3 regions of the Methylomonas sp. LWB genome follow, and region 2 is predicted to be linked to each of the others. Evidence: riboswitches for the same ligand, from Rfam matches in the RefSeq annotation. Region 2 holds a riboswitch; each other region holds the start of a gene.
What was found. A riboswitch is a leader RNA that binds a small molecule or an ion and turns the genes downstream of it on or off. The one in region 2 is predicted to bind cyclic di-GMP.
Positions count from the first base shown of each region.

Region 1: another riboswitch for cyclic di-GMP. It lies ahead of BJL95_RS04885 (esterase-like activity of phytase family protein); the one in region 2 lies ahead of BJL95_RS16750 (hypothetical protein).
Region 3: another riboswitch for cyclic di-GMP. It lies ahead of BJL95_RS01905 (VPLPA-CTERM sorting domain-containing protein); the one in region 2 lies ahead of BJL95_RS16750 (hypothetical protein).

Region 1 covers NZ_MKMC01000009.1:79,004-89,329, forward strand. The annotation lists gene BJL95_RS04860 (right-handed parallel beta-helix repeat-containing protein) at 1-224, opposite strand, end outside; gene BJL95_RS04865 (right-handed parallel beta-helix repeat-containing protein) at 1,006-2,910, opposite strand; gene BJL95_RS04870 (acyltransferase family protein) at 3,566-5,440, opposite strand; gene BJL95_RS04875 (hypothetical protein) at 6,519-6,992, opposite strand; gene BJL95_RS04880 (hypothetical protein) at 7,355-7,999, shown strand; cyclic di-GMP riboswitch class I at 8,608-8,686, shown strand; gene BJL95_RS04885 (esterase-like activity of phytase family protein) at 8,724-10,202, shown strand.
Region 2 covers NZ_MKMC01000045.1:95,862-106,187, reverse strand. The annotation lists gene BJL95_RS16770 (hypothetical protein) at 1,130-1,591, shown strand; gene BJL95_RS16760 (PAS domain-containing protein) at 2,204-5,887, opposite strand; cyclic di-GMP riboswitch class I at 7,023-7,100, shown strand; gene BJL95_RS16750 (hypothetical protein) at 7,220-7,999, shown strand; gene BJL95_RS16745 (TetR/AcrR family transcriptional regulator) at 8,551-9,225, opposite strand; gene BJL95_RS16740 (VacJ family lipoprotein) at 9,388-10,149, shown strand.
Region 3 covers NZ_MKMC01000004.1:61,346-71,671, forward strand. The annotation lists gene BJL95_RS01870 (Re/Si-specific NAD(P)(+) transhydrogenase subunit alpha) at 1-1,388, shown strand, start outside; gene pntB (Re/Si-specific NAD(P)(+) transhydrogenase subunit beta) at 1,401-2,792, shown strand; gene BJL95_RS01880 (hypothetical protein) at 2,995-4,119, opposite strand; gene BJL95_RS01885 (helix-turn-helix transcriptional regulator) at 4,354-4,692, shown strand; gene BJL95_RS01890 (arsenate reductase ArsC) at 4,719-5,198, shown strand; gene BJL95_RS01895 (ArsI/CadI family heavy metal resistance metalloenzyme) at 5,224-5,667, shown strand; gene arsB (ACR3 family arsenite efflux transporter) at 5,692-6,750, shown strand; cyclic di-GMP riboswitch class I at 7,648-7,771, shown strand; gene BJL95_RS01905 (VPLPA-CTERM sorting domain-containing protein) at 7,810-8,571, shown strand; gene BJL95_RS01910 (hypothetical protein) at 8,635-10,242, shown strand.

The DNA.
Region 1 (10,326 bases), on a different contig from region 2:
TGAATGGTCTCGTCGAGTCCCCGGCTTTGTTTAGCAGTCCGGATTGCTTGCTGCGCCCGTTCCAGGGTTTTGAAAGGGCCGTCGTTTCCGGATTCATTGGGAAACTGGCGAGTTCCAGACCAAGCATCGTTTCCATTCTGGCCGACAAAGTAGTCCAAGGCCGCGGCTGGTGTGATGAAAACGATGAATGCCGTGGTGGTCAAGCTAAGGATCGGAAATTTCATAATGCGTTGTCCTGTGTCTAACAATTTTGATGAAACCGTACTCCGCAAGAAAAAACAATCTGCTAGGAGAGGGCTTGGGCCGCGATGTTGAGTACCAGTGTAGTATATAGCCCCTGGGGTGAGAGCCGTTCCATGGACCTAACGGTCATGAAAACGCTGCATTCCCCCGGCAAATGAAAGTCAGTGGCGTGGGCGCGGCTTTAGCCACGATTGACAGCCTTCCGACACTGGATGGGCTACCGGCCGTTCGGTGACTTTCAGAGTTACGATCATGAAAACGCTGCATTCCCTCGGTAAATAAAAGTCAGTGGCGTGGGAGCGGCTTTAGCCGCGATTGACAGGCTTCCGACACTGGATGAGCTACTGCGGCCGTTCGGTGACTTTCAGAGTGACGATCATGAAAATGCTGCATCACCCCGGTAAATAAACGTCAGTGGCGTGGGAGCGGCTTTAGCCGCGATTGACAGCCTTCCAATACCGGATTGGGTGGCGGCGTCCGGAGGCTTTCAGAGTAAATCGTAGGTTAGAAACGTTACCTGGAAAAGCCTATCGCCTTGTTGGCGTTCACGGTGCGTGGCTGGATTCGCTTCGTGGCGCGGTCGAGAAATCTGATAGTTGAAAAGGGAGTAATGCTTAACTTCGTGGTACCAAGGCAAGAGGCAGATATTCTTGACTAACTATTTCCCTGTCGCGCCCTTGTGATCACAAGGGCGGCAGTTCCTGGGACTGAGGGTTCTCGCGTGTCGGGCGCTTAAAACCCGCAGTCTTCAGTTTTTCAAGCTTATTTTGCCAAGCCCATATCGGATGGGAGGTTTTTGATGCCCAGTCGGGTAATCGGCGAGTTGTCGCAGGTCAGTCGAACCGTGCTGCCTACGATGGTTAGGCAAGGGTCTTCGTTTAAGCTATCGGTTTCCAACCCTTGGGCGATCCAGTCGCTCCAAAGTGCACCACCTTTAAACGCCCCGGTATCTGGAATTCTATAATCCACCCTAATGTCGCTGCTCGCGTGCCATACCAGATTATGATCAATTACGTTGCTTTGTGCAGGGAGCTGGTATCTTAGCGAATATCCCTTGTAAGCTGTTGAAATTACGACATTGCGTTGTATCGTATTACCCTCTAACCAAGTGTCGTGGGCCATTGGTTGAGTGAGTTCAGGATATTTTGCCTTCCACAATTCACTGTCAATCGGCATGGTTAACAAAGAAGCCCGATTCCAATCCCAATTGTAATATGGGCTGTACATCGTCGCCCATAAGCCTTGCTTATTGGTCTTGATAATATTATTTTCAATAATTGTATCCCGGCCATTGCCGAATTGAATTGCCGCGTTTCCGGCGTTTACCAATAAGTTGCCTAACACATGAGTGCCGCTCAGGCCGTCGTCCAAGTATACGCCTCTAGCCCCGGTGTAGGTATACTGAATTATGTTGTTAGCAATATCCACATTTGTCAACCCGTAACCATAAGAATCATGGATGTAGTTATAGCGGATGATATTGCCTCGAAATGTCCAGTCGCGCCCAGCGTATATGGCTCCGCAATCGTTGCTGTTTTGGCAGATCGAATAGATTTCGTTTTTTTCGATTACGTGGTCGTTGCCGGTAAAACGTATGCCGCCGCTTAGTCCTTGTGCAATTAAGTTGTGAGAGACATGAGTTGCAACGCCTCCTATTTCCACGCCGTATATCATTAGGTTGGTAGTGTAATTGTAAATTTTGTTGTTATAAATACTGTTGCCGGACGCTTGCAACGTTGGTCTGTCGCCGCCGGTAAGCGTAATAGCGCCCGTTCCGGCGTGATGAATGGCGCTATTGGATATTTTGATATTGGTATTGTTATCATCCACAACCGTTTGGTCGTCTGCTGAAATGCCTTTGCCGCCAACATTGTTGATTTCCAGGCTGTCGAAGGCCAAGCTATCGGAGTTTACGATAGTGATCGCGTTCCCGGTGCTGTGTCTGAATGTCAAGTTTTCGAAGCGTATATGGCTTGCGCCTGCCAGATTAATTAGGTTTTTTGTCGACGAAATAACCGGCGATTTCGGGACGGAATCGTAGGGTGGAATGAATAATAGTTGGGCGTTATCTTTGTCGTAAAACCATTCGCCAGGGGTGGTCAGAAATTCCTTGGCGTTCTGCAGATAAAAACGTCGGCCTTCGGCTAATTCGTTGCTGCTATCCGAAGATAAGGTGATCTTATTGTTGGCCTGATCTAGATTTTTTACCCCCAAGTATTGATCGAAGTAATCGTTGCTGGGAAAAATATGCACTTGCGCATTGCTCAGGTCTCCGGAGAAGGTTGGCAGTTTCTGGTAAACGCTGAACTGGGTTTTGGCGTCCAACGGGGTTTTGATATAAAGCCAGCCGAAATCCGGATAGCGGGCCGGTTGCATGCGGTATTCGTTCAAAAACATTTCGAACGCCGGGCCGTTGCCCTTGATGCGGCTGTTGTCTTCGGCGCTTATGCTATCGGTGATTGTGGAGTCCAGAGGGCAACTGAGGATTTGTTCGGGATTTTCGGCGTCGTAAGCTTGACAGCCTGTTAACAGTAGGCCGCCGGTAATCAGCGTGGCGCCTTTTTCGCCTAGCCAAGTAATGTCCTTACCGGCTTCTCCTGAATCGGCCTCGGTAAACTCCAACGGGGCTTTCAGTTGGTAGATGCCAGCGCCTATATGTACTGTCACCGCTTCGGTCAGATTGCCGGCGGCTTTCAGGTCGCGTATCGTTTGTTGGGCTTTGCCGAGGGTTTTGAACGGTCCGGTTTTGGTGGAGGCATTTACCGTGTTGGACGATCCGTCCAGCCTGTCGTCGCCGTTCCTGGCGACGTAAAAATCCTTGGCTAGGGATACCGAGCAGAAACAAAGCGAGGCTAAACTGACTATCAGTCTTATTGACATAAACTTCTCCTAAAAGCTGGCTTGGCATACCTATGTTTCGCCGACCATGGCTTGCAAGCGGTTAAAAAATACAATGAATTTGGGGAGGGGGTTTCCGTCCTGGGATACGAGGATACTTTAGAATTGTTACAGGAATGGGTGAGAGTCTGTATAGCATAGAAGATCAATGTTGCCAAGCCTTGTTCCTGTAGTATTGAGAGTGCGTGAGCCGAACGAGGTCATGCTTCAAGCGCGCCGACACTGTGCTTATCCTACGCAGGGGAGTTTGCTAACTAAGCCAATCGTAAGTCATTGTTTCGGCGAGCTTTGAAACAGGTAAGGATCAACTGAAAATGCATGCGATAAAAAGCACTAGCGCTCAGGTTATTAGTAAATTGGCAGAGTTTATTTCTTGAATTAGGCCGTTCCGTTTTTTAGAAGTGTTTAGGAAGCCCGATTTTTATCAAAATAAATCATCCAAATTTGATGACTTTATTAAAAGTTCAGCCCCTGGTTTAGTTAGATGCCCATAGTCAAATTGCATGGGCATTTGGTCGGGTGCCCAAACTTTCCAAGTTGGTTCGCTCATGATTTTATATACCGACAAGTAGCTCACGCCACTTGGTAAGGAGGCTCTCAAAAACTCGTTGTCAACTTCCTTTGGATTTGTATTGCGATATTTATTTAAATACTCTGACTCGTTTTCATTGTTAGCCAAGGCTTTGGCTAATATTCTGGGTAATGATTGATAATATTCGTTGATTGGTCCAGAAATAATCACTTTGTTCGAAAACTTTGTTAGCCAGTCTGCGGTGGCAATTACTGCTGAACTATCTTGTTTTTGCCATCTCCCGGAAATTATAATGGTGTCAAAATGTTGTTTTGGTAGGTATTCATTGAATATAAAAGTGATTAAGTCAGTGCAGCGCTTTTCTCCAGTGCTATTTAGTATGGGTTTGCATCCCGATGCGGTCGCCTGAAGAAAGTTTACTTCTGGAAACGTTGAGTTTAAGCCTGGCCATAAGTGTGCGGCGTGGCTGTCGCCAATTAGAAGAACATTTTTCTTGCTCGAGGAAATCGCTAAGCACTCGTTAATGTTGTATTTGTCGAATGAATTGTAGTTTGATGTTAGGAAGCATTTGCCTGCGCGCATATTGGTGTCCGCGTCGTAATCCAAGACGGCAAGAACATCAAACACTTTTTGTGGGTAGTTGTAATATTTTTCACTAACAGAGCTTAGAGAAAGAGAAGTTATTGAAAATGCTAGCATTGTAACTAGTGCAAGAGCAATCGTGGGTTTTGCTTTCAACTTATAGGGTGGCTTTCGGAATGGTTGTTCTACGTATTTCCAGGAGATGGCGGATAGTGCTAAGCAAGCGGTGATTAGAAGTGCGTTTTGCAAGTAGTTCTGTGGTTTGTGGATTTGTTTTACAAATACTAAAACAGGCCAATGCCATAAATAAAGAGAATATGAGATTATTCCTATTAGACGAAAGGTTTTGAAAGAAAACGTTTTTCGCACCACCGTTTCTCTTAGACCGCCAGTATATATGATCAGTGCTGTGCCCAGGCATGGTGGTAATGCGGATATTCCAGGGAATACCGTTTCTCTCGAGTATGTGGATATGCTGAATACTAATGCGGCAAGTCCCAGTAATGATAATCCTTCAATTTGCCATTTGTTCTGAATTCGTGGCCAAGCTCCTATTCCAAGGGATGCGCCAATCAATAACTCCCATGCACGGGACTGAACTAAATAGAATGCGTTAACTGAATTAATGTTTACCGCGTGCTCGGAATATACAAGGCTAGAAATTAGTGTAATGAATATAATCTTTTTTTGAATTGAAAGGCTAAGGTTTCGTATTAGATATATTAGTAGTGGGAAAAATACGTAATATTGCTCTTCCACTGAAAGTGACCATGTGTGCAGAACCGGGTTTGATTCCATTTTATGGTCGAAGTATCCATTTAGATCGGAGAAGAATATATTTGAAACAAAGAAAATTGACGATACAATGCTTTTTCCGGTGTACTCTGATTCTGATGGAAATTGAAGAAAGAAGGAAGCTAATATGCAGCAAAAGAATACGAAGAAAAGAGCAGGGAATATCCTTCGGATGCGCCTATGATAAAAATCTAATATTGAATAGTTGTTTTGCAGGATGTCGCTATAAATTATTGATGTTATTAAATATCCGGATATTACAAAGAATATATCGACGCCAACGTATCCGCCTGAGAAGTACTTTCCGACATTGTAATGAAATAATATAACGGATACTACCGCAATTGCTCTAAGGCCGTCTATGTCGCCTCTGTATTTCGTGATATTCATTTTGGTTTATTTGTTGAGTATTCTTTCAAAACTATACGAGCTGGCTAAGAGGCAGCCAGATTTTTAGGTATCTATATTAAAAATATCTGTGGATTCTGGCACAGGAAGCCTGGGAAGTCTAGGGGCTGGCAACAGTACGTGTGTTAGAGTATTTTGCGGTTAGGTCAGCAGATAAGTGATGTATCCAGTTACTGTTCTTGAAGCCAAGATACTATCAAATTATTTCAGCATTAGGTCTTTTTGTATGCCCCGGAGTTACGGATTCTCTAGACGACTGTGCTTTCTTGATTGATCTCTTAATATTGAGTTAGTCCTGGCGTGGAGTTGCGAACAAGAGGGGGCTTGTTCTGATTGGTTGCTGATCAGTTTGATCTTGAACAAAATAGACTTAAAGTATCGAAAGGCCGCATCAATAGGCGATTCCTGTTGTGCCATGGAAGGCTCGGACGCTTATCAGTTTGGCATGATACCCGTTTGGACAGGCAAGAGGTTCGCTTTAACACGAAAGCGTCGGCGCTCAACACTCAAGCATTTCTTCCTGACAGCCGACGATCTCTGATGAATGTCGAGCACTCTGTTTTTGGAAGTCAGGCTTCTTGTTTTAACAGACGGCATTGATTGTTGGATAGTCAGGCGTTTAATTTGAACACTGGACGATCTTTGTTTGACAGCGGGGCTTCCGTGATCGCGACGCGTGCCCCACTGCTTGTTGGCGGGCGTTGTATGTTGTTAGTGAATTGACGGCTGTTTATCCGAGGACGACCGATGTTGATCGCGGAACGTTGGATGTTCATAGGAGAATTCTCTGTGTTGATCGGCCGGTCGGGAATGTTCAGCGTAAGCGCCTGCTTGCTGCTAACGGATGTCGGCCTGTTCGAATGGCGTCGTTGATTGTTGCCGCTAAAGCGTTGGGTCTTATGATTCGAGCGTTTGGGGTTTTGCTTTGAAAGCCTTTTGGCAAAGTACGGACGCGCCGGAGCCGGAATGCTCTTGACCGCGGCAAAGTTACCTTCGCTAAGCAGGTTGGCTTTGCCGGAGCATTGCGCCCGGCAAGGCCGTTAAGCAAGCGTGTTAATCGCTACTTGGGATTGTTGTCGGAAGACGAGCCTGGCGTCTTGCGGGCAAAGCGTTTGCCCAAACTATCCAGATGCTCATCCAGGGAGCCGTCCTTGCCGGCTAGTTTGGCGGACTGATAGACAACTAGCGTTTGGGTATAGGCGTCGCTGCCCGCCGCTAAAAAAGTATCTTTCATTTTTTTCATCAGTTGTCTCATAGCCATCATCAGGGGTTCCAGATTTCTGACCATTTCGACATCGGCGCGGTATTCGTCCAGATCGAAGATACGCGGCAGAATACCTGTGTTTTGCGTGGCCAATGCCAGGCCTTGATCGACGAAGGCTCGGCTCTTGCCGCCCATTTTAGGCAGCCCCTTTCTATCTTCTATCGATAAGTCGATTAAAAACGGTAGCTGGGCCTGTATGTCTCCTATCAGTTTTAATACGGCTTCTTGTTGGTCTGGGAGTAGTTCTCCTTTAATCAATTCGCTGGACATCATAACCTCCGAGTTTAGAAAGAATTTGGCGTTTGCCGTTTTGAAATGAGCCTAGGGAAATAGTGGGCGTTAGATGTTTTGGACAGAAAACGCCGCGAAACAATGCTGGGCGTTGTTCAAAAATGACGAATTCCGTGGACTCGACACGGAGTATAGCGGAGGAGGTGCTAATGTCGTGGCAAACGCGAAAAGCAATTCGACATGGTCTGGGTCGGCCGGCCGCGATTGGGTTGCGCGGATCGCAGGTAGGTGGGTTCGGCCTGTAATACGTGGCTTACCTGAATGTACTTTGGTCTAATGTTGCTTGCTTTACCGACTCCGTAAACTGTGACGCAAGTTTAATCATTCAGGAGTTAAATCTCATGCAAGTCGTAAAATCACTTCTGCTGGCCGGCTTTGTCGTACTATCCACATCCAGCGTATCGACGGTCCAAGCGAGTACCGTTTTAACGCCGGCCTCGGCAACCGTGATCAACCAGTCGGTTGCGGATAGTTCGTTTCAGGACGTTTACAGCTTTGCGATCGACAACGCCTATAGCGCCTACAACTTGTCCGGCGCCTTGAGCTTTCAATCTATTCAAACCGTGGTCAGCTTGACTAGCGATTTTGCGTCGCCGTTGGTGACCAGTACCACTGGCATCGCCAGCGCTAGCGTCGAGTTGCTGGATTCGTCCGCTGCTCTCGTTGCGACCGGTTCGTTGAGTTCTTTCTCGAGCGCGTCCGCGCCGACTTTGGTTTCTTTGCCGATCCCCGGTTTCCCGTCGTTTTATCAAGCATTGTTGACGACGTTCAATACCATTACGTTGAACAACGTCCCAGTAATCGGCGCGGGCAATTACTTCTTGAAAGTGCAAGGGTTGGCCTCTAATGGCGGTACGTATGCCGGTAGCTTGAGCGTGTCGCCCATCGTGCCCGCCGCTGTACCGTTGCCGGGCGCCGCGTGGGCGTTCCTGACCGGTTTGTTGGGCGTATTGGGTGTGCAACGCCGCCGTTTGATGAAAGCCTAGGCTTACGCATTGCTCGCCTCAAAAAGCCGGCGGTAATGCCGGCTTTTTTATGTGCGGCATATTGTCGCTGGTTCACGGATTGAGCTGCGACGTAAGCGTCCCGCCGCCAAAAACCAAGCCGCGCAAATCGAATGTGGTCTCGATGTAATCGAGCTTGCAGGCCTACCAAACCAACCTTCGGCAAATGGAGGGGGCATCCGATCATCAAACCCCGGTTGGCGGTCGGCAAAATGACTTTCAAGTCGCCGGAAACCCTCCGCAACCGATGGCTGAACGCCGAAACCTCGATTCCAATGAGGCTATCAACCTAAAAAGAGCAGTTTGGCGATGAAAAATTCCGTTCGTCCTGAGTTTGTCGAAGGGCGCGCGGGATTTTTCATTCACCCGTTTGGCAAGTGTATTGCGAGCCGTCCATGCTTCGACGTTGCTCAGCACGAACGGCCCGCAATACACACCAACTGCCCTTTTTAGGATCAAACCAATCTCCCGTCAATCGAATACGCCTCGATTTCACCGAGGCCGCCAGAACCGATCGGCGACGAATCAAAGGTAGAGGCGGATGTTGGCTTGTTGTCATCGCTTTGCAATATGTAATTATCAAAATAGCTCGATGTTAAAGCCAAACCCATCGCGAGATGGGGACGGAAAACCACGGGTCCGTTTTGTCGCGATAGCCGAGTTGCCATGCTGAGCAACTCTCACTAAGACACTAACGGAGACCCCGATGTTAACGAAGTCATTATTAGCCGCCGCCATCGCGGCCGCCGCTTTTTCCACCGCCGCCAGTGCGTCGATCGCTTCCGGCGACCTGATCGCCATCGGCAGCCTGTCCGGCAGCGGTGCGGGCCTGAACGCCGATTTATCGGGCTTGACCGGCACCCTGGAAAACGGGGTTGCCGCGAATTATTTGGGCGGCATAGGCTCCGGATTGGCTTATGCCGGCGGCAATATTTTCATCGCCACGCCGGATCGCGGCCCGAATGCGGTCGCGTACAACAGCGGTTTGGACGATACCGTTTCGTACATTTCCAGATTTCAAACCTTGAGTTTGGACTTGAGCGCCAACCATTCCGGCACCGGCTTGGCATACAATTTGTCGCCTAAATTGGTATCGACCACATTGCTGTCCAGTGCCACCGCTTTGAATTATGGCGCAGGCATCGGCAAGCAAATCGACGGTGTCACGCCGGTCGGCAATGGCGCGCCGGCTCTGAACGCGGCGAATAACACCTACTATTTCACCGGCAGATCGGATAACTTCGGTTCCGCCAATCCATTGACCGGCATTCCCGATGCTTCTTCCGCCAACGCCAGCAACGCCCGCTTCGATCCGGAAGGCGTTCGCGTTTCCAACGACGGCAAAAGCGTGTTTATTTCCGATGAATACGGTCCTTATGTTTATCAATTCGACCGCGCGACCGGCCAACGCATTCGCGTCTTCAACCTGCCGGCCAATTTGGATGTGGCGAAATTGAGTCCGGTTGGCAAAACCGAAGAAAGCAACACCAGCGGCCGCGTCGATAACAAAGGCATGGAAGGTCTAGCATTGACCCCGGACGGCAAAACCTTGGTCGGCATCATGCAGGCTCCTTTGTTGCAGGACGGCAAAAAGTCCGGCATCGACCGCATCGTGACCATCGACATCGCCACCGGCGCAACCCATGAATATGCCTATCAATTGACAACGGGTTCCGGCGTCAGCGAAATCGTTGCGATCAACGACCACGAGTTTTTGGTGGACGAGCGCGACGGTAGCGGCCTGGGCAATGGCGACAGCGCGGCGGTCAAGCAATTGTTTAAAATCGACCTTAGCGGGGCTACCGACATTTCCGCATTTTCAGGTAGTACCGCCGCTTTACAAGCCACTGCGGTGCCGAAGACGCTGTTCTTGGATGTCGTGAAATCCCTGAATGCCAACGGTATCAGCAGCGACAAGATTCCGGCCAAACTCGAAGGCGTGTCCTTCGGTAGGGACATTACCGATGGCGGCGTGCTGTATCACACCTTGTTCGTCGCCAACGACAACGACTTTTTGCCTAACGTTGCCGGCACCAACCAGTTTTATGTGTTTGCGTTCGCCGATTCCGAGCTTAACTATCAGGCTCAGCAATTCTCAGCCGTGCCGGTACCCGGAGCGGTTTGGTTGTTCGGTAGCGCGTTGATGGGCTTTGTAGGTCGTTCGGTGCGTAAAAACCGCTGCTGATATCAATTATTAACCCGGTATTTAAATACCCGTTGGCTTTGATTTTATCAGAGGGCGTGCCTTCATCTAGGGTTTGGACAGGTTCAGGATGAACGGTCAAGGCCGTAGGGTACGCACCGCGTAC
Region 2 (10,326 bases):
AATGGAAAATTTCGCCAACATCCTCAGCGGCCGGTGTCGTACCAGAAACATCAAGCCAACCGTTCGCGTACACTTTTTCCATCGTTGTCTTCCTGCTCTACTTCGATTGCGCCGCATGCCATTTCCGCCTGGGTGCAGATCGATTGACATTGGCGGCTTGGTTTATCCGTAGTTCGCTATTTTCCGAATCCTCAGGCATTTTTTCTGTCTACGCTTTAACACGCGGAATGAGCTGTCATTCCGCGTGTATCAACGAAGCCTGAATTTCATTATAAAAACACATCAGCCCTAACATGAAAACGCTGTGCAAAGCGTTTCGCCAGGTCTTTGCTAATCGACCTCTTTCCAGCCAATATGTCCGATATACGTCCTTGAGGAGCGCAATCGGATAAATCCTCTTGTTTTAATCCTCGCTGTTCCACCAAAAAACGTAGCACTTCCTTCGGCTCGGTTTCGGGTATAACAACATGCTCGTCTTCGTAAGCTTTAATTTGGTCAGCTCGGTAGGATGGGTAGAGGCAAAGCCGAAACCCATCACGAAGGCCTTAAATCATTTGATGGGTTTCGCTGTCGCTCTACCCATCCTACCTTGATTAATCTGGCCAAAGTCCGGTAGTACGCACCGCGTAGCTTTTGGCGTTCGTTGTCAAGATGCCCTCTCAATGGTACGCGATGCGTGCCCTACATATTCTCGAAAATTTAGACCATTGTTGTCATCCGGCGCCACTTCGATTGCGCCGCGTGCCGTTCCTGCCGGATTGCCAGAAGATCGATAGGTGTAGGCGGCTTGGCTTATCCGTAGTTCGCTATTTTCCGAATCGTCAGTTTTTAAAGCAATTCGGTATAAATTTAGACTAGCAAAAAAATTCATTCATTTTCTCTAAAAACTGTCTGCGCTTTAACACTCGGAATGAGCTGTCGTTCCGAGTGTCCGGCAATCCGTTTTAACCTAAAAAGAGCAGTTTGGCGATGAAAAATCCCGTTCGTCCTGAGCCTGTCGAAGGGCGCGCGGGATTTTTCATTCACCCGTTTGGTGAGTGTATTGCGAGCCGTCCATGCTTCGACGTTGCTCAGCACGAACGGCCCGCAATACACGCCAACTGCCCTTTTTAGGTTTAAGGAGATTTCGATGACTCAAAATTTAATTTCGATCAATTTTACCGACAGCGCGCTCGCTGAAATCGATACGGCGCTGAGTGTTTTGGAAAACCACTTCTCCGGTTTTCTTAGCCTGTCGCCCGACGAGCGGCGCAATCTGGCCAAGATGGGCGATAAGACCGAAGCCTTTTGCCGGCAGACGTTGATCGTCTCCAGTCAAAATCGGCAAGCCTTGCCGCCGAGTCTGGATATGGGGGAAGCCGTGGCCGACTTGACCGCGCTGGATCAATTGCGTCCGCGCCTGCACCGTTTGCGAGAGTTAATGACTCGCGGCGACGATACCGACATGGCGCTGGGTAGCGATATTTACAGTTTCTGCTTGGACGCCTATGCCTCGTTAAAGATCGCCGGCAAGGGCGCCGCGCTGGAAACCTTGCGCGAAGCCATGTCGGTGCGTTTTAATCGCGGCGCTAAAGCCAAAGCGGCCAGCTAAGCCCCGCCAACCGTCCCCATTCCCTTGCCCTGCGGTGCGCCGGCCGGCCCGGCTCGCCGCGATCGGCGCCGATTTTATCTTAAGTGTGTTTCGGCTATCGGCACGGTGTCCGGCGCCAGGTTTATCGGGCTTAGCGCTCGGTTCGCGAGCTTGGCGGGCCGTGTTGCTCGCTAGTAGACGATTGCCGCCGGATGCCCGGACCCAATCGAAAGGCATCTCGCCTTGCGCGCAAGGCAAAAAGCCATTCGCGCAAGCCTCCGAATCCCAATCGCAAGGCTACTCGCCTTGCACGCAACGCTAAAAGCCTTGCGTACAAGGCAAAAAGCCATTCTCGCAAGGCTCGGAATCCCAATCGCAAGGCTCCGAGCCTTGAACGCAACTCTAAAAGCCTTGCGCGCAAGGCAAAAAGCCATTCGCATAAGTCTCCGAGTCCCAATCGCAAGGCTACTAGCCTTGCGCGCAAGGCAAAAAGCTATTCGCGCAAGTCTCGGAATCCCAATCGCTAGGCTAAAAGTCTTTCGAGCAAGCGAACTAGAATCGCCGGCAGGGTATAAAACGATTAATCCAGTCCGAAATTGGGGTGTGTCCCAAATTTTGTGTAAACGGAGGTATTCACGGCAGTTGGAGTGTGGTTGCCTGCAATGCGTTGAGAATGCTTGGGTAGTCGAAATTTTCCGCCAACTTCGACAGGTTTTTGTAGAGGACTAAATCGTAAGGGAGAACTTGCTCGATCACCGTGTCGATATGTTCTTGTTCCAGGCTTTTTAACGCCTGGATGAGTTCGTTGCGTAATTCTTGGGGCAATACGGATAGTCTTTCAGTCGTCAATTGCAGGGTATCCGGTTCGGTCGGCTGCGAGTCGGTATAAATATATTGCACGCCTAATTGTCTGGTCAGACATTCGTAGATTTCGTTAAAGCGGTAGGGTTTGCGCACGAAGTCGTCCATCCCCGCATCCTGCATTTCTTGCTGCTGTTCCTTGAAGGCCGAGGCGGTGACGGCGACGATCTTTACCGTTTGACCATCTTGCAATTGACGCAGGCGTTTGGTGGCTTCTATGCCGTCCATGACCGGCATGCGCCTATCCATCCAGATCAAGTCGGGGCGCCATTCTTGGAACACGTCCAAACATTGTCGGCCGTTCTCTACTATTTTCACGACGAAGCCGAGGTCTGTCATCAGGCGGCGGAGCAGCAACTGATTCTCGCGCTGATCCTCGACAATCAGGATTCGATACCGAGGCGTTCCTGGTATCGGACTCACCACTTCGCCAGGTGTTCGAATTTCCGGTCCGTGAATATCGGCAGGGCTTGCCAGTTCCAGTGGCAAATCCACCCGGAACAGCGATCCCTTACCCGGGGTGCTCTCGACGGCGATGCTACCGCCCATCATCCGCACAAACTGGCGGGTGATGGTCAGCCCCAAGCCGGTGCCGCGTTGTCCGCCTCCTTCCGTCAGCTGTACGAAAGGCTCGAATAGGCGCTGATGATCTTCAGGCGCGATGCCGGGTCCGGTGTCCTCGACTTCGATCAATATGTGCTGGCGGGCGTTGTTCTTGACGCCCAAACGCAGCGTTACGCCGCCCTGCTCGGTGAATTTCACGGCGTTATTGATCAAATTAATGATGATTTGACGAATGCGGGCTTCATCGGCCTTGATATAGCGCGGGAACTCGGATGACTGATCCAGGGTCAGCGACAAGCCTTTTTCCCGAGCGCGGAGTTGCATCATTTCAGTGACTTCCCGCACTAGCCCGCCTAAATCGAAGGCGGTGGTTTCCAGTTGCAGCCGTCCGGCTTCGATCTTGGCGACTTCCAGTACGTCGTTGATCAGGGTCAAGAGATGTTCGCCGCTGCGGTTGACGATATCGAGGTTTTCGCGCTGGTGTTCGGTTAGATGCGGATCGCGGCGCATGATATTGGAGAATCCGAGTATGGCATTCATCGGTGTGCGTAGTTCATGGCTCATATTGGCCAGGAATATGCTTTTGGCCTTGTTAGCGGCTTCGGCGGCATCTCGTGCTAACAACAGTTCCGAGGTCCGTTGCCGAACGGTATCCTCCAACCGGTCCTTGTAGCTCAACAACTCAGTCTCTGCCTGTTTGCGCTCGGTAATATCCAATGAGGTGCCGATAAAACGCACCGGTCGCCCATCCTCGTCGAAATAAGGCTCGCCGCGTTCATGGATGTGTTTCACGCGGCCATCCGGGAATAGCAGTCTGTGCTCGACCTGATACACGCTCTTATCGATGATCGCCTGGTTATAGGCTAATGTCACCTTGTCTCGGTCTTCGGGGTGCACCGTCGCTAAGAATGCGGCAAACGTCGCTTCAAATTGCGTCTTGTCGATCTCCCAAATACGGAATATTTCGTCGCTCCAAATCAACACATCGTTGATCATATCCACATCCCAGCTACCAATGTGGCCAATACGTTGCGCCTCTTCCAGCGCCGACTGACTACGTTGCATCGCTTCCTGGATCCGCTTGCGCTCGGTAATGTCCATGTTGGTGCCAATCATGCGCAGAGGCTTGCCTTCGCTATTCTGTATCGTCTGCGAGTCCGCCTTGATATAGCGGCAGGAGCCATCCGGATGAATGATGCGGAATTCAGGCGAGTACTCGCGCTCGCCCCGCAGGGCGGCCTGAATTTCTCCGTCTATATACGCCTTGTCCTCCGGATGAATGGTCCGTATCCAAGCGTCGTAATCGCCACTGAAGCCGCCTCGTTGAATACCGTAGAGTTGGTACATTGAGTCATCCCACACCAACTCGTTCTTGACGATATCCCAGTCCCATATGCCGATCTTGGCGACGCGTGTGGCCAGTTGCAAGCGCTCGGACGAAAGACTCAAAGCTTCGTCGGCCAGCTTACGCTCGGTGATGTCTATCGCCACGCCATCCCACACCGTTAGATCATTGACCAATCTGGGTCGGGAATTTATCTGAAACCAACGGTTTGTTCCATTAGCATGCAAAAACGGCAGTTCGATTGAGAAATCGCTTAATCTCCTGGCGCTGTCTGCTTCCGCTTCCTCAAGCAAAACCTTATATTGCGGGTCTAATTGAGTTAATAGCAATGCGGAATGCTTCAGAACTTGTTCCGCTTTTAGTCCATGCGCCTTTTCAACGCCGGCGCTGATAAATTTAAATTCATGCTCGCCATCCGTGGAGATTGTATATTGAAAAATATAGCCATTGGGTAAGTTGTTACCAATGGAACGCAGTTGCTCTTCATTGGATTTAACGATTTGCAAAAGGTGAAAAGTCGAAACTTTCTCATTTTTTAACTTAATGTTCAGTATTTTTATTCTAACAGTCGTTACCAGCAATGCCAGTACAATGGCGCCGAATACAATAATTTGCCAAGAATATTGCTTCAAAAAATCCAGCAGGGTGATTCGATCGACGCGATCGTACGGAGGGGCGTGTATTGCATGTAAAAGTTCGTACACCGGGGAATAATTGGCAGGCAGATCAAAGCCGCCAATAGTTAGCTTATCGATTAACTCCCGGTTGTTGTTCATGGAGAGCAGCGTGCTCACCAAATCGCGTTTTAACTGTGGGTCGATATTGCTGACGGACACTAGCGGCCACTCCGGGTACAATATCGTCGAATGTCGATAAGGGTAGCCGGGAGAATTCATGGCATGAATGATTTTAACGCGATTGAGATCGACTTTATTCTCCTCGGCCATATGCTCCAAAATACCGGAGCGGATAAACCCAACCTCCGCTCTGCCGGCGAGCACTTCTTCAACGACTTTATCCTGCGGCATGCCGGTAAAAACGATATCTTTCGGATTAGGTAAATCTAAGCCCTCCGCCTTAAACAGGTATAGCTGCGCCTGGTAACCCCCCAGCGAATCTTCAAAAACGGCTGCTATTTTGCGGTTTTTAATGTCGGCTAAAGAGTTAATATCCGTATGATCCTGAGTCGTGAATATGATGCCGCCAAAACTACTTAAACTGTAACTAGCTTCGCGATTAATTAAAGTTGCCAGCGGCTGAGTTAAGTTGAATTTATGCGAAAGCAATACATAATGCGAAGGGTTGGTCAACACAAACTCAAAACGGTTTTCTCCTATCGCCCGTACAAGTCCCGGATAATCGAGTACTTTTACCTCAAAATGATAACGTGGAAGCGATTTTGTCAAATATTCGGCCAAGTTATTCCATCTCGCTTGTTCCTGTGGGATGGGCCGAGGGGATAACATCCCGATGGTTACAAGCTCTTCTGCCGAAATAGCGGTGCAAAAAAGCAGTATGAAAAAAAATGAAATGACTTTTGCCGACATATTCTGTTTATAGGTATACGAGAGCTCAAGGAAATTGAATATGTTTATAAGCGTCTAGTAAAAATTTAACCGGAATTCGTGCTCCCAGTCGTCTAAACGCCACCGATTGCGCATAAGCGCTTTTTATCGGTCGTCCGGGCCGTGAGCTCATTATTTTGCGCGGTCTACTGTCGAATTTTCCTCAAAAACCCCGGCATTTCGGTTCACCGTCGCATGTTCTAGCTATTTGGCCGCTAATCGGGAACCGCAGATCGGCAGGGAAGGCGAGTGCTTTGATCGCGTCGCGTTCGTCGCGCTTATCCGCCCATCGACCACCGCTTTGATGTTGATGATGTCCAGGCATGTCCCACCAAGGCCAACGAGGAATACGAGGTGAATTCCGTTTTTAACGCCGTCGGTTTGAAGCTGGCCATGACCAGTACGGTTCAAGGAGCCAATGGTAATTGTCCTATATATATCGTTCTGATTACTCATAAGCCTCGGTCAATTTGAACAAACGCCCTGACTGCCATGGCGGAGTATTGGCCTCCGCGATAAAAAAACCTGATCATCATAGTCTTTGCAGATCGAATAGGTGGTTGAATCGATGCCAACACTCGGCTAGATGGCACGGCGAATCTTTGGGCTTGGATCGCCAGAAGCCACACCGTCAGAGGCCGTTTGGTACCTTCAAACAGCGTCCCTGTTGGTCAGTGGCGCTGGGTGATGACAGGCCGTACATTGACAAAGTTTGCGGGTCTTGACCACTACAAACCACCATAACTTGGGTATTGAAAACCGGCGGTCATCGTGCCTGAAATAGGGTTTCGGCGTACTGGGCATCGGTAGTTTACAGCTTCAGAAAATCCATCAAATCGAAGCCTTTTTGAAATTGGATCGGGTTCTTCTTAATGTCAGGATCCTGCAGTCGGACTAATACTTTCATCGGACTTATCGGAGGCTTCTAAGTTGTTGAGGCTCATCGATAATCAGCTTGGACTATGGCATATGCCGCAACAATTAATTAGAACTGTGTCAAATCCCGTAGAGCCGACGGTCGAATGAATTAACAGGGGTTTTTGGTTTTTAATAAGTATATGAAATTTATAGTGATTGTTCTTTGGTCTTTTTATTGCTTTCCAGTAAGTGCTCTATTTTGAGCGCTAGCCAAACCTGTCGCGAGGCAGGGCCGGAAAGCCACGGGTCTTGTAGGCAAGATAGCCGGGTTGCTGTGTCACGGGTAGGGATGCCGGGAAAGACTGCTTTTGCCTTGAAGAGGGTTAAAGCAAGTGACGCACACACAGTTGAGAAGTTTATCCATTCAACCCTTCTTTTTTGAAACAAGGTAATTAAATGAATTTGGAAATTAACGCAATACGCAAAACTAAACTCGCGGGATTGGCTATGATGTTGGCCGCCGCGACTCTGGCCCCGCAAACCGCTAGCGCGGCCCTAGTCTCAGGAACAGCGACCATCTCGCTAAACGGTGTTTGGAACTCGGCGTTTCTCGCTTCAGGATGGGCTCCGACGACTTTTTTCGATTCGTCCTTTAATAACACGATGATAAGCGGCTCTCTCGCCGGCGGAACCGCGATTAGCGGCTTTACCGGTGCTTTCGAGGCACCGATTAACACCAATACGACGACGATCGTCATCGGTGGTTTCGGTACCGCCGGCACCATTCAGGCGACGACGATGGATACCAGCAATTCCTCGGTCGGGGTTATCGGCCTTAGCGGCGCCTTCCGGTTTACCGCTCCTTCGCTGTCAACCTATCTGTCGTCCGAGGATTGGACGTTGCAAAAAATCGGCGGTACGTGGAACCTAGTGGACCACTCACCCGGCTTTCCGGACAACACCTTATTCCAACTGGTAAACGTCGTCGATAATCTGGCGACGACCGGTATGCTTGACGGCGACCTGCAGTTCTTGCCGGATCCGGCCCATCAAGCGGGTGGCTTTTCCTACTCGGGCTTTTTGGGTGCTACCGGAGCAAAACTCAGCACGACTATAGGTCATCTGAGCATCGCGCCGGTCGCGGCGGTACCTCTGCCAGCCGCGGCATGGTTGTTTGGCACCGCTTTGTTGAGTTTGTTCGGTATCAACCGCCGCAAAAACAGCATCAGCGCCTAAGTCGTTCATGGAATACGGCGTGGATTTAGCGCTAGATTGCCGCACGATGAGGCTTGCGGTATTCAAGATTAGAATTATTCCTATCGTTCTTGAAATTCATACATTGACCACTGTTGTAGTAGCGGCGTAAACGTTGCGAGAGCACGTCCATGCTTCCCCCTGAGCAGGATTTGGGCCAGGGGGTTGTTTTTTAGCGCTATCCTCCGTTTAAACCTTTTCGAAGATTTCTGATTTGATGGGCCCCTGCTTCAACTAAATGTCACAACCCTGTCAAATCAAACCAACTTAACCCAAATTTTAAGGGTCTCGCGCGGTGTTAGCGGAGAGGCTTTCCACGGCGCCCGACGCAAGATCGTGCCGCCATTGCCAAGGCGTTTATATCCAAAAGGACGTATATCGCCAAAATGGTCTACAACCAGACGACTCGGGTAATGCCGGACGGCCCGACGGATAGTGCCTCTAGGCGAATTTATGGTTGGGAGCGTAAGAATGTTTAGCGCCCGCGTTACATCCACCAACAAGCGGCCGTGCCAATCGCCGAGACCCTATGCTTAGTTATTTTGGTCGCGCTCCGGGCCGTACGCTCTCATGAAAACGTCGACGGCGCGTTCGACCACGCCTTCGATCAAATCCGGCGTCAGTTCGTGCAGGATATTCAGCAACCAGGGTTCGAAGATCTCCGACTCCAGCAAACCGTGAAAATGCGCGGCCACCAGCTTCGGATCGGCCGGGCGCAGTCGACCCGCCGCGATGACTTCGCCAAAATACTGCTCTAAATATTTCATGCCTAATCCCGGCCCGCGTTCGTAATACAGACGACCGATTTGGCCCTTGCCGGATTCGGCAACAATCATGCGTTTTAACGCTAGCCGTTGCGGCGTGAAAAACACGCTCAATATTCGCTCGCCAAGCCGCTTTAAGGTGAAGGCTACATCTTCCGACGGTTGAAGCAGGGCGAGGGTCGAGCGAATTTCGTCGGGATCGAAATTGGTTTGTTCGCCGACGTAGATCGAGTGCATCTGATCCAAATGTTGATCTGCGGACGCTTCTATCAATTCCACGAATAATTCGTTTTTGGCACTGAAGTAGCTATACAAAGTTGCTTTCGATACGCCCGCCAGAGCGGCAATGTCCGCCATCGTGGCCCGTTCGAATCCCAATTTCTCGAAGGTGGTTTTTGCCGCATCCAAAATCGCTTGGCGACGCGCCGGGCTTTTCTTTCTCAAGTTCGACTCCTTAACTAGACCAATCGGTATATTTTTGTTTGACAAGCGCGCGGGGTCAAGCCTAATCTTAACTATACCGTTTAGTTTAGTTATTATTCAAAATCGCTGGTAAACGGTTGTAGCTCTTAAGCGGGGTTTTTACCAACTATTACACAGGCTTATATGAATATGCGAGTTGAGTTTGCTAGAACACTGATCTTGAACGGCACGTTCGCCTTGTTGAGCGCCTGCGCCGCCACGCCAGCGACGGATCCGAGAGATCCTTACGAAAACTACAATCGAAAAGTCCAGTCGTTCAACGACGGACTGGACGATTACTTGATGAAACCGGCGGCGGAGGCGTACCGGTCGGTGACGCCGGACTTCGCTAACCGCGGCATCAGCAATTTCTTTAGCAACGTGGACGATATTGGCGTGATCGCTAACGAGGCCTTACAAGGGAGTTTTTCGCAATCCGGCCTGGACGGCGCCAGATTGCTGATCAATTCCACGGTGGGGCTGGCGGGATTTGTGGATGTCGCCACGATGCTGGATTTTCCCAAGCATGAGGAAAGTTTTGACAAGACGCTGGCGATTTGGGGTGTCGAAACCGGACCGTATTTGGTGTTGCCGGTGCTGGGGCCGAGTTCGGTTCGAGGCTTGGGTAGCGCGGTCGGCGACGCGGCGCTGAATCCGGTCACCTATCTCGGCCTGCCGGTGGCCGCGTCGATGGGTTCCGGTGCCTTAAGCGCGGTCGACAAACGCGCCGATCACTTAGCGATCGAAAAAATCGCCAGTGAAGCGGCAATCGACCGGTACGACTTTTTCAAGAACGCCTTCCTATCGCATCGGCGTTATGCGGTCGAAGTGGGCGACTTGCGGGAAGACGATCCGCTCGAGTCCGCCGATTCGGACGATAGTCAAACAAAGGAGGCCGGAAATTAATGGCCGCGCGTAGGCATCGAGAGGCTCGTCAAGTCGGTGCGGTTCAGCGCGGCGACGTGAGGCCGTCGGCAAGCCGCCGGCGGGTCGGATGCCTAGATCAGCGGGTTTTTGCGAAAAACGCCAATATTTTTTGCATTGGTACTTGTCGGGAGGCGATTCTTCGGGAATAATAAAAAC
Region 3 (10,326 bases), on a different contig from region 2:
AGATTTTGCCCGACGCCAAGGCGGTCTGGCAGGAGTCCGACATTGTCATGAAGGTCCGGGCGCCGGAACGTCACCCGGAACTGGCGATAGACGAGGCGGAATTGCTGAAAGACGGCCAGACCCTGATCAGCTTTATTTGGCCGGCCCAAAACGACGCGCTGATGCAGCAATTGGCGGCCAAAAACGCCACTGTGTTGGCGATGGATAGCGTGCCGCGCATGTCGCGAGCTCAAAAAATGGACGCGCTGAGCTCGATGGCCAATATCGCCGGCTATCGGGCGGTGATCGAAGCCGCCCAGCATTTCGGTCGTTTTTTCACCGGTCAGATCACCGCCGCTGGTAAGATACCGCCGGCCAAGGTCTTGGTCATCGGTGCCGGCGTGGCCGGTTTGGCGGCGATTGGCGCCGCCAAGGGCATGGGGGCGATCGTCCGCGCCTTCGACACTCGCCCCGAGGTCAAGGAACAGATCGAAAGCATGGACGCCGAATTTCTGATGCTGGATTTTCATGAAGACGGTTCCGGCAGCGGCGGTTACGCCAAAACCATGTCCAAGGAGTTCATCGAAGCCGAGATGGCGCTGTTCGCCCGCCAGGCGATGGAAGTGGACATCATCATCACCACCGCGCTGATTCCCGGCAAACCCGCGCCGGAACTGATTACCGCCGGCATGGTGAAATCGATGAAGCCCGGTAGCGTCATCGTCGATTTGGCCGCCGAGCAAGGCGGCAACTGCGCGCTGACCGAAAAAGACCGGGTGGTGGTCAAGCACGACGTCACCATCATCGGCTATACCAATCTGCCCAGCCGGCTGGCCAACCAGTCCAGCCAGCTTTACGCGACCAACTTGCGCCACTTGCTGACCGACTTGTGTCCGACCAAGGACGGCACGCTCAACGTCAATTTCGACGACGAAGTGATCCGCGGCGCCACCGTGATCAAGGAAGGCAAGATCACTTGGCCGCCGCCGCCGCCGAAACTCTCGGCCAGCCCGAAGCCGCTGACCGAAGCGCCAGCGGTCGAGCCCAAAGTGGAGAAACCCCAATCGGCGCTGGCGCAACTGCTGCCGATGCTGCTGGCGGGCGCCGCCTTGTTCGGCATGGGCGCCGTCGCGCCGGCGTCGTTCCTGTCGCATTTCACGGTGTTCGTGCTGGCCTGCTTTGTCGGTTATCAAGTGATCTGGAACGTCACCGCTTCGCTGCATACGCCGTTGATGAGCGTGACCAACGCGATCAGCGGCATCATCGTCATCGGTGCCTTGCTGCAAGTGTCGACGCCGAATAATTTGGTGATTACGGTATTGTCCGGCGTGGCCATCCTGATCGCGTCCATCAACATCGCCGGCGGCTTTCTGGTCACCCGGCGCATGCTCGAAATGTTCAGAAAATAAGGAGTAGGCAACATGGCACAAGGTTTAGTTACGATGTCTTACATCTCGGCATCGATTCTGTTCATTTTAAGCTTGAGCGGTCTCAGCCGGCAGGACACTTCCCGGCGCGGCAACTATTTCGGCATGTTGGGCATGGCGATCGCAATTGTCGCGACGGTGTTCGGCGGCCACGTTACAGCGTTTGGCATCCTGGCCGGCGCGCTGTTGATCGGCGGCTCGATCGGCGCCTTCGCGGCGGCGCGGGTGGAAATGACGCAAATGCCGGAACTGGTCGCGCTGATGCACAGCCTGGTCGGTATGGCGGCGGTGTTGGTCGGTTACGCCAGTTTCCTCGATCATAATTCCACGTTGGTCGGCGTCGAAAAAACCATACACGAGCTGGAAATCTACATCGGCGTGTTCATCGGCGCGGTGACCTTCTCCGGTTCGGTAATCGCCTTCGGCAAACTGTGCGGCAAGGTCACCGGCAAGCCGGTATTGCTGCCGGCCCGGCATTGGCTCAATCTGGCCCTGTTCGTCGCCACCTTCATTCTGGGCCGTCAGTTTTTGGCTAACGCCGAAGCCGGCGATGCACTGATGCCGCTGTTGATTATGACCGGCATCGCGTTGGTGTTCGGCGTGCACATGGTAATGGCGATCGGCGGCGCCGACATGCCGGTGGTGGTGTCGATGCTGAACAGCTATTCGGGCTGGGCGGCGGCGGCGACCGGCTTCATGCTCAGCAACGACTTGCTGATCGTCACCGGCGCGCTGGTCGGTTCCAGCGGCGCGATCTTGAGCTACATCATGTGCCGGGCGATGAACCGCCATTTCCTCAGCGTGATTGCCGGCGGCTTCGGCACCGCCGGCGGCGGCGAGGCGGCGGAAATCGAGGGCGAAGTCCAGCCGATCGAAGCCGAGGAAACCGCGCAACTGTTACGCGAATCCAAAAACATCGTCATCATTCCCGGCTACGGCATGGCAGTCGCCCAAGCCCAGCACACGGTCAACGAAATCACCAAGTTGCTGGTCGGGCAGGGCAAGAAGGTGCGCTTCGCGATTCACCCGGTCGCCGGCCGGATGCCCGGCCACATGAACGTGTTGCTGGCCGAAGCCAAGGTGCCTTACGACATCGTGCTGGAAATGGACGAAATCAACGACGACTTCCCGGATGTCGATGTGTCGATCGTCATCGGCGCCAACGACATCGTCAATCCATCGGCCTTGAACGATCCGAACAGTCCTATCGCCGGCATGCCGGTGCTGGAATGCTGGAAGGGCGGCACCACCATCGTCATGAAGCGCAGCATGGCCTCCGGCTATGCCGGCGTCGGCAATCCGCTGTTCGTGCTGGAAAACACCCGCATGTTGTTCGGCGATGCCAACGACAGGTTACAAGCCTTGTTGAAAGCCTTGCAGGCTTAATCTGAACGGCCGCTGTCCGGACCGCGCTGATTGGCGGGCGGGCGCGACATTCGGTAGTAGCCCCCGACCGGCACCGTTACCGGCGCCGGTCGGGGCTATCGTCATTCCTTCTCTTCAATACGAGCCGCAATCCGTGCCAAATACGGTCTGCGGCTTACTCCCGCCTTAGTCTGCAGGCGCTGCCCCAGTCGAATGGGTTGATTTAGGGCGCGGCGGCGAGCTGTTGGTGCGGCGCGCAGGCCGGACAACTGACTTCCGCCAATTGGCCGCTATGGCGATGGCGCAAGGGTCGGGCAAGACCATCTTCTTGGTTCATGGAGCGGTACAGCCGGTTTTCCTCGGCTATGACTTCCCGCTCGTGTTCGAAAGGGTAAAGATTTTGCGCCATGCCGCCGCCGGCGATGAAATGGCCGCTATCCAACAGCATCAGTTTGGCGTGCAGCAGTTCGTGCAGCAGCGCGTCGGCCGGCGATACGCCGCAGGCCGGGTTGGCGTCGCAGCCCGGTTCGGCCAGTAGTTGCGCGCCTAGTCGGGTATCGAAATAAATCGTCACGCTATCGACCCGGTATTGGTTGCCCCAGGCTTGCGCCTGCCAGGTGTTCTTGCGGTATTTCAGTAGCACTTTTTGTTGGTCCAGATCCCTGATTAGCGCCGCGACCGCCGGATAACGGGCGTAGTATGCCGCGATGCTCTCGAAATCGGCGGCGATGCTGGCCGGTTCGCCAAGCTCGGGTCGATAGGCGTTTTTCAGAAAATCCAGTATCGCGGCTGCCGCGTCGGCCGGCGCCGGTTGCGGATTCGCGACCTGTTGATAGGCGTTGGCAATGTCGGCCGCAGTCGGCGGTTGGGTTCTTCGCAACTTGATCAAGGTATGGTTGGCTTCGTCGCGACTGGCGATCGCCTGCATCGCGCCGGCCGGCGGCGCCACCAACTGCGCGGCGGGACTTGGCGGAGGCGCGAGCAAGTCGTCGGCGCTGACCGCCCGCGACCAACCCAGTAAGCCGATGCAAAACGTCAATACCAAGCCGACGTCGCGGCGGCGGTTGCCGTGAGCCGGTGGAAAGTCCAACGAACGCCGGTCTTGTCTCAGGAGTACGCCGTGCGCCTCGGCGATTGCCAGCAGTTCGCGATAAGCGTCCGCCGCCGAGACGCTCAAGTCGGCTCGACAAACCAGCGCGGCCTTGCCGTCGATGACGCAGGGATGCAGAAAATTGTGCGTCGGCCAGCGCTGGTACCAGTCGTTGAGTGCTTGGGCCAGGCGCTCGGGGTCGCGCGGCGGCCGGACGGCGGTTTGGTAGGCTTGTTGCAGCGTGCGGGTTTCGCTCATCGTGACCGTGGCATTGCTCGAATATTCAAGGGACAGCGCATTATAAAAATTTCCATAGACTCGCCACAAAATAAATGACCGTGAACGACGGCGCGGATTTGCCGTCGTTTGGCGGAGTCGTGCTTGAGTATTGCAAGTATCCGATTCGAGCCACTGCCCAGTACTGCTCAGTGCCGACTTGCCAAACCCGAAAAAATATTTAGACTATACAATAATTATTGAATAGTTAAATCGATGGATAAGGAATCAGCCGCTAAATTGTTCGAATCTCTGGCTTCCGGTGTGCGTTTGGACGTGTTCAGGTTGTTGGTTAAACACGCGCCGCAAGGTTTGGTTGCCGGCGAAATCGCTGCGGAACTGGGTTTGCCGCCGACCAATCTATCGTTTCATTTAAAAGCCCTGACCCATGCCGGGCTGGTTGACGCCACCCAGGAAGGCCGCTTTCAACGCTATCGGGCTGATTTGAACCTGATCCGCGAGTTGATCGGGTATCTGACCGAGGAGTGTTGCGCCGGCAGCCCGACGGCCTGCTTCGGACCGGAGCAAATGGCTTGCGGCGACGGCGAGTCTTGAATCAAACCCATAACATGGTCATCCGTATGAACGTTTTATTTCTGTGTACCGGCAACTCCTGCCGCTCGCTGATGGGCGAAGCGATCTTCAATCACTTGGCGCCGGCGGGCTGGCACGCGATCAGCGCCGGCAGCCGGCCGATCGGCCGGCTGAACGACGGCGCGGTGGCGATACTCGAAGAAAAAGGGATATCCACGGCCGGTTATTTCAGCAAATCCTGGAACGATTTGCCGCTGACCCCGGATATCGTGATCAGCGTTTGTGCCAATGCCGCCAACGAAACTTGTCCGGCTTATCTCGGCCCGGCCTTGCGTAGCCATTGGGGCGTGGACGATCCGGCGCATGCCGAGGGCAGCCCGGAACAAATCAAAGCGGCTTTCGAAACCGCTTACGGCATCGTGCGTTACCGAATCGAGCGCTTTCTGGACTTGCCGTTGGATGAGTTGAAAAACGATCCCGAGCGCTTCAAGGCCGAGCTGGATCGCATCGGCGCCTTGTTACCTTAATCCCTCTCGCGGAGAAAACAGCCTTATGAAACGTTTCCATATTCACCTTGCCGTCGACGATCTGCAACGGAACATTGCGTTCTACAGCGCGCTGTTCCAAGCCGAACCCAGCGCCGTCCACGACGACTACGCCAAATGGATGCTGGACGATCCGCGCATCAACTTCGCGATCTCCAACCGGGGCCGAGCAGCGGGCGTGGATCATCTCGGCATTCAAGTCGAATCGGAGCAGGCCTTGACCGAAATTCAGCAGGTGCTGCAACAGGCGGCGTTGCCGATCATGGAGCAAAAACAGGCGGCCTGTTGCTACGCCGAGTCGGACAAATACTGGACGGTCGATCCGCAAGGCATCCCCTGGGAAGCCTTTCATTCGTTGAAAAGCATTCCGATATTCGGTAAAGACGCCGATTTGCCGACCGATAGCGTTGCGAGTTGCTGCGGTCCTTCGTCGAATTGCAGTCCTATCTGATCGAACAGTTCGAGGTTTTCCACGATGAACTTGCCAATCTGCCCGCAGCCGCGCTTGTCGTTTTTGGACCGCTTCCTAACCTTGTGGATATTTCTCGCGATGTTGCTGGGTGTGGGCATCGGCTTTGCGTTTCCGGAACAGGTGAATCGCCTGAACGCCCAGGCTTCGGTCGGTACCACCAACGTCCCGATCGCGATCGGTCTGATTCTGATGATGTATCCGCCGCTGGCGAAAGTGCGTTACGAGGAACTCGGCGACGTGTTTCGTAACGGCCGGGTGTTGGCGCTGTCGCTGGTGCAAAACTGGCTGATCGGTCCGCTGTTGATGTTCGGCTTGGCGGTCGGATTTTTAGCCGACTATCCGGAATACATGACCGGCTTGATCCTGATTGGCCTGGCCCGGTGCATTGCGATGGTGATCGTCTGGAATGAACTGGCGCGCGGCGATAACGACTACTGCGCCGGGCTGGTGGCCTTTAACAGTGTGTTTCAAGTGCTGTTTTTCGGGGTTTATGCCTGGTTGTTCGTCACCGTGTTGCCGCCGCTGTTCGGTTTGCCGGGCAGTTTGGTGGCGGTGACGATCGCCGATATTGCCCAAAGCGTGTTTATTTATTTGGGGATTCCGTTCATCGCCGGTTTCGCGACGCGTTGGCTGTTGGTCAGAGCCAAGGGCAAGGATTGGTACCAGCAGAGTTTCGTACCCAAAATCAGCCCGCTGACGCTGATCGCGTTACTGTTTACGATCGTGACGATGTTCTCGTTGAAGGGCGAATTGATCGTGCAATTGCCGCTGGACGTGTTGCGTATCGCGCTACCGCTGTTGATTTATTTCGTCGCGATGTTTCTGGTCAGTTTCGCGATGGGCAAACTGATCGGCGCCGACTACGGCCAAACCACGACGTTGGCCTTTACCGCCGCCAGCAACAACTTCGAATTGGCGATCGCGGTGGCGGTGGCAGTGTTCGGCATCGACAGCGGCGCGGCTTTCGCGGCGGTGATTGGGCCGCTGATCGAAGTGCCGGTCATGGTCGGCTTGGTGAACGTCGCGTTCGCGATTCAACAGCGCTGGTTTGTCGGGCGCTAGTCCCGGCAGGTTTCGGCGTTCTCGCCAGCACCGGCTTTTTCGAACGATCGATCCCCCTGTAACCTCGGTTTCGGTCAATTTCTCGCAATTCGGCGTCAGCCGCCGCATGCCCTCTACATCCGGCCCTATTTCTCACTGGTGTTTCTCGGGCTGAGCCGGTCTAAGCCCGGACCGGCGTGCCCTTCGACAGGGCGAACGGTATTTAAGAGCCGGGTTAATAGGTCCCGCTCCGGCGGGGAAGCACAAACACGCCATTCCCAATGCCACGGGCATCCTGACTTTGCAAGCTATAGTTTTCCCGTTTGGGAAACTCCGGTAGGCGGCGTTTTAGCGGCGACCGAGTGTTTAGCCGCGAATCGCCGATAACCACGGTTAGCGCGTTTGCAACGCCGGGCAAAGTCAGTCCATCAGTGCTTGGTCCCCGCGACAGCGTCTAACGATTAGTACAGTTGCCCTCTCGCCGATATTCGTTTCCGGCCAATGTTAAGTCCTCCAATCGTTGGGCGGGCGGCCGATGCCGCACGCCAAATTCGACAGTCCATGTCGGATGCGCCCAATTTAGCCTGTTAGGTACGCGGTCCGTGGCGGCAACGATTCGCCCTTGAAAAACAACGTGCTGCGGCATTCGGCGATGTTTCGGCGTATCACGCATGTAATACATTTCACGATTCTTTAACAGAGCTGTAACGGAAACTTATTGATTTGTTTGGAATAATTCGCCGCAACTGAGATGGCAGGGAGCCGCGGGATCTTGGTTGATGCGGAATTACAGGGAACAGGGAAGACCAGCGAAGGGAGCGGCAAGAGGAAGAAGGTAGGGAGTAGGTTGCAATACGGACACATGGTAGCGGGGATAGCGACACCACTCGAGGTGTTAGAAGTTTAGTGAGCAGGTAAGCGTGTAAAAGCCAAACTCGCCGCGAGGCGGGGACGGAAAGTTTCAGGTCTTGGCTTGGGTCGGTCGCCGGGGATGGCGGCGGGCGGTAGGAAGCCGACAAGCCAAGACGGCTGGGCTGTCACCTTATGTATTTTTTAAATCTTAAACATAAGGAAACCATTATGAAATCTTTAAACAAAGCCTTGTTGGCGGCGGCGATGTTCGCTGCCACCGGCGCGGCGAATGCGGCGATCAACAATACTAGCGCGGCTACGGTCGAGGCCTATTTGTCGGTATACGACAAAAGCCAAACCTTGACGTTCACGCTGGATTTGGGCGTGCTGATGAGCGATTTGATCGCCAACGTCGCCAACGACAGCTATACGCTGAGCTACGATTTGAGCCTCAATGACAACTGGAACACCTTCGCCAGCGGTATGGATGCTTCGCAAACCAAGTTCGCGGTTGCCGTCGGTTTCGGTTCCAAGCAGTTGATCACCGGCATGACCGAGATTGCTAAATACAACAGTTTGCAACAATCCACAGTCCCTGGTACTGCGATCAAAAACCATGCGAATCAGATCAATGGCGGACAAGTCGCCGATAACCCCGGCGCTACTGGAAACGATTATGCCGCGAATCTGAGTTCGTTGGTGTACGACGCCGATACCCCGAATACCGGGCAACACAATGACTTCAACAGTATCTTCGGCACGGTCAGCTTGGCCCAAGCCAATATCGCCTACGGTACCTCCGGCGATTTCTGGTACTACAACGGCATTCAGCCTCACACGCTGGCCGCCGGTAAATGGACCCTGGCCGGCAATCTGCTGAGCTTCGGTCCGGCCCCGGCCAATGTGCCGCTGCCGGCCGCGGTTTGGATGTTCGGCGCCGGCCTGATGGGCTTGTTGCGCGCGACTCGCCGCAAATACGCCGCCGCATAAGCGGTATTCGGAGCGGCGTTGGCGCCGCTCCGGTTTGACGATTTTTTACTCGAGGAACTACCCATGAAAAACTTAGTATTAGGCACCGCGATCAGCGCCTTGTTGGCCGCATCAGGTGTGCAAGCCGCGACCGTCAACGATCCGATTCCGGTCGACGGCAACAACTTGCCCATCATCGACGCCAGCCAAACCAACGTGTTGTATTTGTCCGGCGCCTCCGCGGCGGTCAACTTTATCGAAAAACTGATCACCGATTCATCGGTACCGGCCGCCGATAAAGTCTGCGACACTACTAAAAAAATCTGGAAATACAAAGACAGCCTGACCGGTTCCGACCAAAACGCTTATTTGTGCACCCGCGCCACCACCAACAGCAATGTACCGACCAACAAGCCTTACATCTTGGTCTACAAACGCAGCGCCGGCGGTTCCGCGTTCGGCGTTAGCCCTATCATCGCCGAAGCCAATGGTAACACCGCTAGTGCCACGATCGAGTATTTGAAAATCAGCTCGGCTTGCACCTCCAACACCTTGCCGGTCGCCGGTTCGACACTGGGTTTGATTACCTGCCCTTACGACTTGGCCGATGCCAGCAAATACAGCACCCACATCTCCGACTTCGGCATTTCCGACGTCGACCCGGCGCAATTTACCGGTAACAACGCCCCAGCCGGCTATCTGGACGTGAATGCTGACGACGTTGCTAAATTGACCGTGAAAAGCGCTTCGGCGGTGACCTTCGGCGTGCCCGTCACCAAAAAACTGTATTTTGCATTGCAAGCCGCCCAAATCGCCAACGGTTCCTTGGCGGGCTGCGCGGTTGGTGCCGAAACCGAGGCCTGCATGCCTAGCCTGAGCTCGGCTCAAATCGCATCGATTCATGCGGGCAGCTGGGCGGACTGGAACCAATTGAAAGTGACCGGTTCCACCGGTTTGTACGATTGGGTCCAAGCCAATGCCGCCGCTTACTTGCCGGGTTCCTCGTTGTTGCATACCTGCCGCCGCGAAAACGGTTCCGGTACCCAAGCTCAATCCAATATCAAGTTCCTGCATGATCCTTGTACTTCGGCTGCTTCCGCGACGGCTCCGGCTTCCGACGCACTGGCCTTGGGTTTCGGCGAAGGCGACGGCTATCCGATGATCCACGAGAACAACACCTCGGGTTCGGTCGGCAACTGCTTGGACGAGCTGAACGACGGCAGCAACGCCGCCAACGGTTTCGATAACACCTACGGTGTGCGCTGGGCGGTCGGTATCCAGTCTCTGGAGAAAAAGACCGCCGTATCCAGCAACTTCCGTTTTGTTAAAGTCGATGGCGTAGCGCCGACCCTGGCTAACGTAGTCAACGGCAAATACAAGGACTGGGCGGAAAACACTTTCCAATATTGGACCGACCACTTTTCCGACGCTAACCTGAAAAAACTGACCAACGCGATCATTACTTCAGCCGGCGCGCCGGAAGTGATGGCGGCGCTGAACGCTGGTTTCACCCACACCTTTACCGCTACTCCAGGTGCATTCTTGGCCGTTCCGACCAGCTTTGCTCCCGAAGCCAACGGTGCGTTTAACGCCAGCCGTCCGGTCAATCCATACAGTCATGCGACAGCAGCCGCATCGACTAATGCCTGCCGCGCACCAACCATTTACAACAACGGCGATGCCAAACTGTAATGGTTGATTAGGGGCAATCCCGAACCAGGTCAGGGACGACCGCCTTAAAAAGTGACCGGGGCAGTCGCGGCAACGCGGCTGACC